Regions from separate parts of the Streptomyces sp. NPDC029041 genome, predicted to be linked through region 2. Evidence: riboswitches for the same ligand, from Rfam matches in the RefSeq annotation. Region 2 holds a riboswitch; each other region holds the start of a gene.
What was found. Region 2 has a riboswitch for cobalamin ahead of AB0F04_RS11275 (ribonucleoside-diphosphate reductase subunit alpha). Riboswitches for the same ligand answer to the same signal wherever they lie in the genome.

Region 1: another riboswitch for cobalamin. It lies ahead of AB0F04_RS36550 (ABC transporter substrate-binding protein); the one in region 2 lies ahead of AB0F04_RS11275 (ribonucleoside-diphosphate reductase subunit alpha).
Region 3: another riboswitch for cobalamin. It lies ahead of AB0F04_RS19005 (energy-coupling factor ABC transporter permease); the one in region 2 lies ahead of AB0F04_RS11275 (ribonucleoside-diphosphate reductase subunit alpha).

The regions. Positions count from the first base shown of each region.
Region 1 is NZ_JBEZWO010000024.1:2,197-6,332, forward strand. Features, by position in the region: gene AB0F04_RS36540 (ABC transporter ATP-binding protein) at 1-40, opposite strand, end outside; gene AB0F04_RS36545 (iron chelate uptake ABC transporter family permease subunit) at 37-1,029, opposite strand; gene AB0F04_RS36550 (ABC transporter substrate-binding protein) at 1,092-2,108, opposite strand; cobalamin riboswitch at 2,177-2,367, opposite strand; gene AB0F04_RS36555 (CoA-binding protein) at 2,450-2,878, shown strand; gene AB0F04_RS36560 (APC family permease) at 3,033-4,136, shown strand, end outside.
Region 2 is NZ_JBEZWO010000004.1:199,071-203,206, reverse strand. Features, by position in the region: gene AB0F04_RS11280 (ribonucleotide-diphosphate reductase subunit beta) at 1-365, opposite strand, end outside; gene AB0F04_RS11275 (ribonucleoside-diphosphate reductase subunit alpha) at 365-2,716, opposite strand; cobalamin riboswitch at 2,840-2,974, opposite strand; gene mctP (monocarboxylate uptake permease MctP) at 3,220-4,136, opposite strand, start outside.
Region 3 is NZ_JBEZWO010000007.1:76,504-80,639, forward strand. Features, by position in the region: gene AB0F04_RS18990 (ATP-binding cassette domain-containing protein) at 41-895, opposite strand; gene cbiQ (cobalt ECF transporter T component CbiQ) at 892-1,641, opposite strand; gene AB0F04_RS19000 (energy-coupling factor ABC transporter substrate-binding protein) at 1,648-2,016, opposite strand; gene AB0F04_RS19005 (energy-coupling factor ABC transporter permease) at 2,013-2,714, opposite strand; cobalamin riboswitch at 2,744-2,929, opposite strand; gene AB0F04_RS19010 (serine/threonine-protein kinase) at 3,058-4,136, opposite strand, start outside.

The DNA.
Region 1 (4,136 bases), on a different contig from region 2:
CCCGCAGCCCCTCCCCCGCCGACGTCTCCGCGCCGCTCACCGCGCCCTCCGGGTCCGGTACAGCACCGCCACGAACGCCGGCACGCCGATCAGCGACGTCACGACACCCACCGGGACCTCCTGCGGATCGAGAACGGTACGGGCCAGCGTGTCCACCCACACCAGGAACACCGCTCCCGCGAGGGCGGTGACCGGCAGCAGCCGTGCGTGCCCGGGGCCGGTCAGGGCCCGGGCGGCGTGCGGCAGGACCAGTCCGACGAAGCCGATCGCCCCGGCCGAGCTGACGAGAGCCGCCGTGAGCAGAGCCGTGACGCACAGCAGGACCAGGCGGGTCCGGGCGACGGACACCCCGAGCGCGGCGGCGGCGTCCTGCCCGAAGGCGAAGGCGTCCAGGGTCCGGGCGTACGACAGGCACACCACCAGCGCCACCGCCAGCACGGCCAGGCACAGCCACACGTCGGTCCAGCCGGCGCCGCCGAGCGAGCCGAGGAGCCAGAACAGCACGCCGCGGGTCGTCTCGGCGTCGGCGGAGGTCATCACGACGAAGGAGGTGAGCGCGGAGAAGAGCTGCATGGCGGCCACGCCCGCGAGGACGACCCGGTCGGTGGTGCCGCCGAGGGTGTGGCTGAGCAGCAGCACCAGCGCGAACGACAGCAGGGCGCCGAGGAACGCGCCCGCGGACACCGGGAGGGCACCGCCGCCCACGCCGAGTACCACGACGAGCACCGCTCCGGTGGAGGCGCCCGAGGACACCCCGAGCACGAACGGGTCGGCGAGCGGGTTGCGCAGCAGGGACTGCATCACCGCCCCGCACACGGCCAGTCCGGCCCCGCACACGGCGGCGAGCAGGGTGCGCGGCAGTCGCAGCTGCCAGACGATCCCGTCCCGGATCGGCGTCAGCCCGGAGCTGCCGAGGCCGAGATGGGCGGCCACGACGGACCACACGTCGGCGACGCCGAGGTCGGCGGGGCCGATGGTGATGGCCACGGCGAGGGAGGCCACGAGTGCGACGGCCCCGGCCAGGCCCAGCGCGAGCCCGGCCCCGCGGCCGGGTCCGGGCCCGGCGGCCGGCAGCTCCTGCTCCCGGGCGGTCACTTCACCAGTCCGAACCTGCGCAGCCCGGCGGCCACCTGTTCCACGCCCTCGACGGTGCGGATCGTCGGGTTCATGGCCTGCCCGCTGAGCAGCACGTACCGCTTGTGCCGGACGGCGTCCATGTTCCTGGTGACCGGGTTGGACTCCAGGAAAGCGATCTTCTTCGCGGCCGACTCGGCGGTCTGGGACTTGCGGGTCAGGTCGCCGATGACGAGGACGTCGGGGTCGCGGTCGGCGACGGTCTCCCAGTTGACCTGTGGCCACTCCTCGTGGGTGTCGTCGAAGACGTTCTTCGCGCCGAGGGCCCGGGTGATGATGCCGGGCGCTCCGCAACAGCCCGCCATGTAGGGCGACTCGGAGTTCGCGAACCAGTACAGGAGGGTGACGTGGGAGGCGTCGATGCCCGCCGTGGCCTTCGCCATGCGCTGCCGGAGGGAGGCCACGAGTGCGTCGCCGCGTTTCGTCACGCCGAACACGCTCGCGAGGTCGTGGACTTCGCCGTAGACGGTGCCGATGCCGAGGGTCTTGTCGCGTGCGCCGTCGCCGCCGCCCGAGTTGTCCTTGCCGGCGCAGTCGGACGGGGAGACGTAGGTGGGGACGCCGAGTTTCTCGAACTGCTCGCGGGGGGCGACGCCCCCCTTGCCGAGGGTGGAGACGAAGGACGCGGTGACGAAGTCGGGCTCGGCGTCCAGGACGCGTTCGAAGGACGGGTTGTCGTCGGCGATGCGCGGCACCCGGGCGTTGGCCTTCTCCAGTCCCTTCATCACGGGGTCGGTCCAGGTGGCCGTGCCCGCGAGTCGGTCGGCGAGACCGAGGGAGAGCAGGATCTCCGTGGTGCCCTGGTTGAGGGACACCGCGCGGCGAGGTGGGGCGGCGACCCGGACCTCGTGCCCGCAGTCGGTGAGCGTGACGGCGGCCTTCGCGTCGGGGGACGGGCCGCCGCCGCAGCCGGTCAGGAGCAGGGAGCCGGTGATGAGCAGGACGGCGGCGCGGGCGGGTCGGGCCAGGGGCACGGGAACCAGTCCTCAGTCGTCGAGGGCCCGATCGCGGGGCCCGGTCGTACGGTGCTCCCCCGCCGCGTGCGGCCGCGGGGGCCGCCAGCAGGTCTTCGGACTCGGGTTCACCCGGGTCGGAGCGCCTTCCCGGACGTCCGTGCGGAAGTCCAGTGGCCGAGGCCCCGCCCGTCCCCCTCACCGCTGCGCGTCAGTTCCGGATTCGCACCGGATTCCCTGACCCACGTACATGGGTTCGACTGGCTTCGGCAAGCTATCACGGGGATCGTCCCGGGAATCACCGCGCACCCGGAGCCGTTGAACGGGGAGCAGCTCGTCCACGACTTGCGAGGAGGCCGCCGGTGTACGGCGACGAGGCAACGGTCCGCAGGATCCTCACCGAGCTCGGCGACACCTGGGCCGTGGTGGGCCTGTCGTCGAACCGGCAGCGCGCCGCGTACGGCGTCGCCGCCGTGCTCCAGCGCTTCGGCAAGCGCGTCGTTCCGGTGCACCCGAAGGCGGAGACCGTGCACGGGGAGAAGGGGTACGCGAGCCTGGCGGACATCCCCTTCGACGTGGACGTCGTGGACGTGTTCGTGAACAGCGACCTCGCCGGAGCCGTCGCGGACGAGGCGGTCGCCAAGGGCGCGCAGGGTGTCTGGTTCCAGCTCGGTGTGATCGACGGGGCGGCGTACGACCGGACCCGCGCGGCGGGCCTGGAGATGGTGATGGACCGCTGCCCGGCCATCGAGATCCCACGGCTGCCTCATCACCGCGTACAGGAATCCTGAAGCGTTTCCCAGGAAACACCCGCAGCCGGTCAAGGCTTGACGCGCCCGGTCAAGGCTGCACAACTCGTCTTCTGCCGCCGAGTAGTCCATTCCTAATCTGAGGCCTCTTGCTCACTGAACTCTCCGAGTTCGTCTATGAGAGGCCCCTGAATTCATGGAAAGAGACGGCCTGCGCCGGGATGTCGGGCTGATCGGGCTCATGTGGGCCTCGGTCGGCTCCATCATCGGCTCGGGCTGGTTGTACGGCGCCGAGAAGGCCGTCGTGGCGGCCGGCCCCGCGGCGATCCTGTCCTGGCTCATCGGTGCGGTGGCGATCGTGCTGCTGGCACTGGTGCACGCGGAACTGGGCGGCATGTTCCCGGTCGCCGGCGGTACCGCCCGTTATCCGCACTACGCGTTCGGCGGACTGGCCGGCATGTCCTTCGGCTGGTTCTCCTGGCTCCAGGCCGCGACGGTGGCACCGATCGAGGTCGAGGCCATGATCGGCTACGCCGGGCACTGGCACTGGGCGCAGGGCTTGCAGCACCCGAAGGACGGAACGCTGACGACGAGCGGCTTCGTCGTCGCGGTCGTCCTGATGGCCGTGTTCGTCGTCGTCAACTTCCTCGGGGTGCGGATCCTGGCGCACACCAACAGCGCCGCCACCTGGTGGAAGGTGGCCGTACCGCTGGCGGCGATCTTCATCATCGCGGCGGGCAACTTCCACCCGGGCAACTTCACCGAGCACGGCTTCGCGCCGTTCGGTGCCCACGGTGTGCTGAGCGCCGTCAGTTCCAGCGGCATCATCTTCGCCCTGCTGGGCTTCGAGCAGGCGATCCAGCTGGCGGGCGAGAGCCGCGACCCGCAGCGGGACCTGCCGCGCGCGACGATCGGTTCGGTCGCCATCGGAGCGGCCATCTACGTCCTGCTCCAGGTCGTCTTCATCGCCGCCCTGCCGCTGGGCTCGTTCGTGCACGGCTGGACCAAGCTCGACTACCCGGGCATCAGCGGCCCGTGGGCGGGGCTCGCGACCCTGCTGGGCCTCGGCTGGCTGAGCGTGGTGCTCTACCTGGACGCGGTGGTCTCCCCGGGCGGCACCGGCCTGATCTACACGACGGCCACGTCCCGCGTCTCCTACGGGCTGGCCCGCAACGGCTACGCGCCGAAGATCTTCGTCCGCACCGACGCGCGCGGCGTGCCGTGGTTCGGGCTGATCGTGTCCTTCGTGACGGGCGTGGTCTGCTTCCTGCCGTTCCCGAGCTGGCAGCAGCTGGTCAGC
Region 2 (4,136 bases):
TCCTCCGGGTCGGGCAGGTAGGTGTCCAGCAGCGTCAGATAGAACTGGACGTGCACGGCCTCCTCGAAGAGCTGTCGGCTCAGGTACAGCCGCGCCTCGGGCGAGTTGATGTGCTTGTACAGCGTCAGCACCAGGTTGTTCGCGACGATCGAGTCGCCCGTCGCGAAGAAGGCGACCAGCCGGCCGATCAGGTGCTGCTCCGCCGGTGACAGCTTGGCGAGATCGGCGACGTCGGAGTGGAGGTCGACCTCCTCCACGGTCCAGGTGTTCTTGATGGCGTCCCGGTAGCGCTCGTAGAAGTCCGGGTAGCGCATGGGGCGGAGAGTCAGCTCGAAGCCGGGGTCGAGCAGGTTCTGGCTGGTCATTACTGGCAGGCCTCGCAGGACTCGGGGTTTTCCAGGGAGCAGGCGACCGCTTCGGGATCGGGGGTGGCCTGCACGGGGACGCTGGCCTTCGCGGCACGGGCGATGCGGGTCGCCGGGCGCGAGCGCAGGTAGTACGTCGTCTTCAGCCCGGACTTCCAGGCGTAGGCGTACATCGAGGAGAGCTTGCCGATGGTCGGCGTCTCCAGGAAGAGGTTCAGCGACTGGGACTGGTCCAGGTACGGAGTCCTGGCCGCCGCCATGTCGATCAGACCGCGCTGCGGGATCTCCCACGCCGTGCGGTAGAGGGCGCGCACGTCCTCGGGGATCCAGGCGAAGTCCTGCACCGAGCCGTTGGCCTCGCGCAGGGCCTCACGGCTGCGGGCGTCCCACACGCCGAGCCGCTTCAGCTCGTCCACCAGGTAGGAGTTGACCTGGAGGAACTCGCCCGACAGCGTCTCGCGCTTGAAGAGGTTGGACACCTGCGGCTCGATGCACTCGTACACGCCCGCGATGGAGGCGATGGTGGCCGTGGGCGCGATGGCCAGGAGCAGCGAGTTGCGCAGGCCGGTCGTGGCGACGCGCTCGCGCAGGGCCGCCCAGCGCTCCGGCCAGGCCGGCTCGGTGTCGTAGTGGTCGGGGTGCAGCACGCCCCGGGCCGTACGGGTCTTCGCCCAGGCCGGAAGGGGGCCGTTGCGCTCGGCGAGGTCGGCGGAGGCCTCGTAGGCGGCGAGCATGATGCGCTCGGCGATACGGGTGGACAGGGCCTTGGCCTCGGGCGAGTCGAAGGGCAGGCGCAGCCGGAAGAAGACGTCCTGCAGACCCATCGCGCCGAGGCCGACCGGACGCCAGCGGGCGTTGGAGCGGCCCGCCTGCTCGGTCGGATAGAAGTTGATGTCCACGACCCGGTCGAGGAACGTGACGGCCGTGCGGACGGTCTCGTCCAGGCGCTCCCAGTCGATGTCCCCGCCGGTCACGAACGCGCCGAGGTTCACCGAGCCCAGGTTGCAGACCGCCGTCTCACCGTCGTCGGTGACCTCCAGGATCTCCGTGCAGAGGTTGGAGGAGTGCACGACGTGGCCGGGCTCGGCCGTCTGGTTGGCGGTGCGGTTGGCGGCGTCCTTGAAGGTCATCCAGCCGTTGCCGGTCTGCGCCAGGGTGCGCATCATGCGGCCGTACAGCTCGCGGGCGGGCAGGGTCTTCTTCGCCAGGCCCTTCGCCTCGGCCGCCCGGTAGGCGGTGTCGAACTCCGCGCCCCACAGGTCGACCAGCTCGGGCACGTCCGAGGGGGAGAACAGCGACCACTGGGCATCGGCGTTCACGCGCCGCATGAACTCGTCCGGCACCCAGTGCGCGAGGTTCAGGTTGTGCGTACGGCGGGCGTCCTCACCGGTGTTGTCGCGCAGCTCCAGGAACTCCTCGATGTCGGAGTGCCAGGTCTCCAGGTAGACCGCCGCCGCGCCCTTGCGCCGGCCGCCCTGGTTCACGGCGGCCACCGAGGCGTCCAGGGTCTTCAGGAACGGGACGATGCCGTTGGAGTGGCCGTTGGTGCCGCGGATCAGCGAACCGCGGGCGCGGATGCGGGAGTACGCGAGTCCGATGCCGCCGGCGTGCTTCGACAGCCGGGCCACCTGGTGGTACCGGTCGTAGATGGAGTCCAGCTCGTCCTTGGGGGAGTCGAGCAGGTAGCAGGACGACATCTGGGGGTGCCGGGTGCCGGAGTTGAACAGGGTGGGGGAGGAGGGGAGGTAGTCGAGGCGGCTCATGAGCCCGTAGAGCGCCGCGACCTCGTCCAGTGCGCGCGTGGTGTCGTCCTCGGCGAGGCCGCTCGCCACCCGCAGCATGAAGTGCTGGGGCGTCTCGACGACCTTGCGGGTGTGCGGGTGACGCAGCAGGTAGCGGCTGTGCAGCGTGCGCAGGCCGAAGTATCCGAAGCGGTCGTCGGCCGCCCGGTCGATCAGCGCGTCGAGACGGGCGGCGTGGACGCGTACGAACTCGGCGGTGCGGTCGGCGATGAGGCCCTCGCGGTGGCCGACCGCGACGGACTCGGTGAAGGACGTGACGCCCTGCGAGGCGGCCTCTTCACGGATGCCGATGGTCAGCAGCCGGGCGGCCAGCCGGGAGTAGGCGGGGTCCTCGGAGATCAGACCGGCCGCGGCCTCCGTCGCCAGCTCCCGCAACTCCCGCTCGTCCGCCCGCGCGGAGCGGCCGCGCAACGCGGCGGCGGCGACCCGGCCGGGATCGGCGTCGGGGAGGTCGGCGGTCAGCTCGGTCAGGGTCCGCAGCAGCGCGGCACCGGGGGCGTCGTGCTCTTCTTCGGCGGCTGAGACCGGTTCGGCTGGCGCGATGGTCACGTGGGGCTCTCCCTCGCTCGGCACGGGGGCCTCGTCGAGGGCAGGGGGCAGCACACGAGCGCACGCGGCGTCGCGTCCACCGGCCCATTCCACGAGGCCCGGACGTCAGGGCACACCGGCCGGGTGGCCGGGCGCGCTGTCGGCAGGTCCTCGGACTGACGCCCATACGCCTATATGGGCATGGGTACACCGTTGCGGGACAGTTCCGGATTCGCACCGGATTCCCCTGCGGCGGCAGCGAGCATGAGCATACATCTTGTGCCGGGTTCGGGCGGCACCCCCAGATGTTGTGTCGCGACGGTTTCAGAGCGTCAGCTGGCAGGTGAGAAGAGTGATCTCCGTCAGTGCCGCGAAGGGGTTCCGGTCACGCTCGGGCGGGGCGTGCGTGTGTACGACGGCGGGCCGCCGTTGGTGTGATCTCGGCGGCCCGCTGCGGGTGTTGTGTGGTTGTTCGCGCCCACGCGGCGGAGCCGCATGAGTGATACGGCCCCGCGCCCCTGGGGTCAGTGAGCCGAACCGGCGGTGGCGGGCGGGAGTTCCACCTGGACGCCGGGGTCGCCCGCGTCCGCCGTGTAGTCCTCCGGCTTGGTCTCGTCGATGCCGTCGGGGGCCTTCAGGGCCTTCAGGACGAAGGTCAGGACCACCGTCACCACCACGTTCAGCACGAACGCCGTGAGGCCGATGTAGCCGATCTCCCCGATGCCCGGGATCTCCTTCGCGGAGCCGCCGAAGTGCTTTTGCGTCGGGGAGGCCACGCCGTACGCCGCGACCGTGCCGTAGATCATGCCGACCGCCCAGCCCGCGAGCAGCGCCCAGCGGTGGAACCAGCGCGTGAACAGGCCGCCGACCAGGGCCGGGAAGGTCTGCAGGATCCAGATGCCGCCCAGCAGCTGGAAGTTGATGGCGACCGTCTTGTCCATGGTGAGGACGAAGGCCAGGGCGCCGACCTTCACCAGCAGGGAGACCAGCTTGGAGACCTTGGTCTCCTGCGCCGGAGTGGCGTCCGGCTTGATGAAGTCCTTGTAGATGTTGCGGGTGAAGAGGTTCGCGGCCGCGATGGACATGATGGCCGCCGGCACCAGCGCGCCGATGCCGATCGCCGCGAACGCCACACCCGCGAACCAGTCCGGGAACATCGTCTCGAACAGCTGCGGGATCGCCAGCTGCCCGTTCTGCACCTTGATGCCGGCCGCGATCGCCATGAAGCCGAGCAGCGCCAGCAGACCCAGCATCAGCGAGTACAGCGGCAGGATCGTGGTGTTGCGGCGGATCACCTCACGGCTCTTCGAGGACAGCGTCGCCGTGATCGAGTGCGGGTACATGAAGAGCGCGAGGGCGGAGCCCAGCGCCAGCGTGGCGTACGTCCACTGGCCCGGCTCGGCCGGTGTCAGCGCACCGCGCGGCGCGCCCGTCGCCGGGT
Region 3 (4,136 bases), on a different contig from region 2:
AGCGCGTTTCGGCCGGCCCGGCCCACCGCCGGGAGGGCCCTCACCCTCCGGGCGCCCCCAGCCGCCCTCCCACGAGCCCGGCGAGCTCGTCCGGTGTACGCGGACCCGGCTCCGTTTCCGTCACCAGGCCCTGGAACCGCAGGAGTTCCGTCACCGCCGCACCCCACGGCAGACGCAGCCCCGCCTCGCGCAGGAGATCCGTGCGGCCCAGTGCCGTGGCCGCGGGCCCGGTGCGGACACCGGACGGCGTGAGGAGCGCGGCGTCGTCGGCCCAGCGCAGGGCGAGATCGACGTCGTGGGTGGCCATCACCACCGTGGTGCCGGCGGCACGGAGCCCGTCGAGAGTGGTGAGGAGCCGCTCCTGGCCGTCGGGGTCGAGTCCGGCCGTGGGCTCGTCCAGGACGAGGACGCGCGGCCGCATGGCGACCGCACCCGCGATGGCCGTGCGTTTGCGCTGTCCGTAGGAGAGCAGATGGGTCGGCCGGTCGGCCAGGGCCGTGATGTCCAGGGCCGCCAGCGCCTCCGCCACCCGCGCCCGTACCTGCGTGTCGTCCAGACCGAGGTTCAGCGGCCCGAACGACACGTCCTGCTCGACGGACGCCGCGAACAACTGGTCGTCGGGGTCCTGCACCACCAGCTGCACGGTCGTCCGCAGCCGGGTCAGCCCCTTGCGGTCGTACGCCACCGGCTGGCCCTCGACCGTCAGCCGCCCCTCGTGCGGCTTCAGGCCGCCGCTGAGCAGCCGCATCAGTGTGGTCTTGCCGCTGCCGTTGCGGCCGAGCAGCGCCAGCGCCCGCCCCTCGCGGATCTCGAAGTCGAGGCCACTGAGCACGGTCGGGCCGTCCTCGTAGGCGAAGGACGCGCCCCGCAGGGCGACGAGGGCGGGCTCGCTCATGTCAGCGGCCTTTCCAGTGCGAAGGTGAGGACGGCCAGCGCGACGAGCAGCGCGCAACTGGCCGCCGTGAAGCGGACGGAGACCCGGGCCTCGGGCACCAGGACCCGCAGGGTGCCGTCGTAGCCGCGCCCGGCGAGCCCGGCCTGGAGCCGGCCGGCCCGGTCGAAGGCCCGGACGAACGCGGTGGCGCCGAGCCCGGCCAGGGAACGCCACTGAGCGCCCCGGCTGGTGTGCCCGAGCCGGGCCGCCTGGGCCTCCCGGATGCGCCGCATGGAGTCCAGCAGCAGGAAGCTCATCCGGTACGTCACGAGCGCGACGTCGACGACCGCAGCCGGGATCCGGGCCCGGACCAGTCGGGGCAGCAGGTCGGACATGGGCGTGGTGAAGGCGAACAGCAGCACGCCCAGGGAGGCCGCAGAGGTCCGCAGCAGCAACTCCGCGGCCCGCACCGGCCCGTCGCCGGCGAGGGAGACGAACCCCTTCGGCCCGCCCACCTGGACGAGCAGCGTGAGCGCGCCGGTGACGCAGAAGCCCAGCGGCACCCGGTAGGCCCGCCACAGCCGCCGCCCGGGCACACCGGCCGGACCCAGCAGCACCAGCAGGGCCGTCAGGAGCACCAGGGCCGCGCCCGGCCAGGGCGGCAGGGAGATCGCGAGCACGGTGAGACCGAGCCCGAGCACGGCCTTGTCCACGGGATGGCGGCGGCGCCAGCGACTGCTGTGCGCCGCCGCGTCGATCGGCAGCACCCGGGCTCAGTCCCGTTCCTCGGCGGACGTCCCGCGGGTGTCGGAGAGCGCGCTGTCGGCCTCCCGTTCCAGCGCCCGCCGCTCACCCTGCCGGCGTCCCCGGCGCAGGCCGAAGTAGTAGGCGAGGACCCCGGCGCCGAGGGCCGCCTGGAGGGAGAACAGTGCCGACTCGATCTCGCCGGACGGCGGTTCGTACAGCGGCGAGAACCACGGCTCGTAGTCGGGCTTCAGCTCGGTGATCGCCGTCTCGGCCTCGCCGTCGGCCCCCGCGAACGGCTCCTTCTTGTGGTCGCCGAGACCGAGCGCCAGGGGCAGCACCGCGAGCGCGACCACGGCGAGCAGCAGCACCAGGTTGATCTTCGTGTTGCGGTTCATCGGGCCACCGCCTCGGACTCGGCCGGGGCCTGCTTCTTGGCGAGGAGGACACCCAGCCGGGTCAGTTCGCCCTTGCTGGACTGCACCAGCAGCCGCATCACGAGCACGGTCAGCAGGCCCTCGCTCACCGCGAGCGGGATCTGGGTGACGGCGAAGATGGAGCCGAACTTGCCGAGCGCGCCCGGGAATCCGCTGCTCGGGTCGGGGAACGCGAGGGCCAGCTGCACGCTGGTGACGCAGTAGGTCGACAGGTCGGCGACGAACGCGCCGGAGAAGACCGCCACCATCAGCGGCGCGTTGGAGCGCCGCAGCAGCTTGTAGACGGCGTATCCGGCCCAGGGGCCGACGATCGCCATGGAGAAGACGTTGGCCCCGAGCGTGGTCAGGCCGCCGTGCGCGAGCAGCAGTGCCTGGAACAGCAGGGTGATGGTGCCCAGCACCGCCATGATGGGCGGCCGGAACAGGACGGCTCCCAGGCCCGTGCCGGTGGGGTGCGAACAACTGCCGGTCACGGACGGCAGTTTCAGAGCGGACAGGACGAACGTGAAGGCACCGGACGCCCCGAGGAGCAAGGTGCTCTCGGGGTGCTCGCGCACCTCACGGGTGAGCGACCGGACCCCGTGGACGACGAACGGCGCCGACGCGACGCCCCAGGCGACCGCGTGCGCCGGAGGAAGGAAACCCTCGGCTATGTGCATGGCTCAGCAGACCCTCTCCAGCACCTCGTGGATGGTTGACGCGCCTTGGCCGGTCTCCTGGCTGACGGGTACCACCGCCCGGACTCCGCCTTCCCGGGTCGCAAGGACCCAGTGGCTGCCCGTGAGGGCCGGAGCCGGACTTCCCGATTCACAGTGGCGAGGGCCGCACCGGCATCACACCGGATTTCCCGTTCACCAAGGCCTGGTGACAATAAGGCCGGGATAAGGGCGATGACAAGCCACCCAAGGGGCGCGCGAGGGGGCGCCCGTTCGCACACCGGCGCATCCTCCGGCTGGTCCACGCGCTCCGCGCGGGGTCTCTCCGCGCGATGTCCGGGCCGTGTCAGTCCTCGCCCCCGTCGTCCCCGCCGTCGTCGCCCGCCCCGTCGTCCCCGGCCGGGCCCGGCTTCTCCGGATCCGGCTGCTGCGGGCCGCCGTCGCCCACTTCCTCCGTCGGGGTCGCGGCGGTCGGCGCGGGCGCGGGAGGGGTCGGCGAAGGAGGCGGCGTGGACGGAGTGAGATCCCCCACGGTGCCGGTGGCGGGCGTGTCGGCCGCTGCCGGGCCGGCCGCCGGGTCGGCCTGCGGACCGGAGGAGCCGGGCGTGGCGGAGTCGGCGGACGGCGCGGCGGCGGGGCTGCTCGCACTCGGGGACGCGTCGGGTTCCGTGCCCTCCGTGGTCGTGTCGGGCGTGAACCAGCGCATGCCGATGAGCATCGCGGCGATGAAGAGTGCCGCGGCGGCTGCCGTCGCGGCCAGCTTCGACCGGTTGCCGTGACCGCCGCGTCCGCGCGAGCGGCCCGAACGCCCCGACTGGGCCGCCCGGGCGGCGGCGCGGTGGCCCGTGGTGGCCGGCAGCGCGTACGTGGTCGGGCTGCCGGTCTCGGCGGTCGCGTACGGTCCCGGCCCGGCGGGCATCGCCGCGGAGGCGGTGTTCGGCCGCGGCGGCGGCGAGACCTCCGGCAGCGGCTCGGGCAGACCCCGCCAGGCGCCCTGGGCGAACCACTCGGCGGCCTGCTGGGCGGTGGGACGGTCCTCGGGCTGCTTGGCGAGCAGACCGAGGAGATAGTTCTCGAACGCCGGCGGAAGCCCGGCCACACCGAGCTCGCGAGGCGGCACGGGAGCAGAGTCGAGGTGCTGGTGGAGCAGGGCGACGGCGGTGTCGGCCTCGAACGGCGGGCGCCCGCTGAGGAGCTGGTAGAGCACGCAGCCCAGGGAGTACATGTCGGAGGCGGGCCCCGCCGGCTTGCCCAGGGCCCGCTCGGGCGCGAGGTAGAGGCCGGTGCCGATGATCTGGCCGGTGGCGGTGAGCGCGGCGCCGGGGTCGTCGAGGAACCGCGCGATGCCGAAGTCCCCGATCTTCAGCGTGCCGGCCGCGTCCAGCAGCAGGTTGGCGGGTTTGACGTCCCGGTGCACGATGCCCT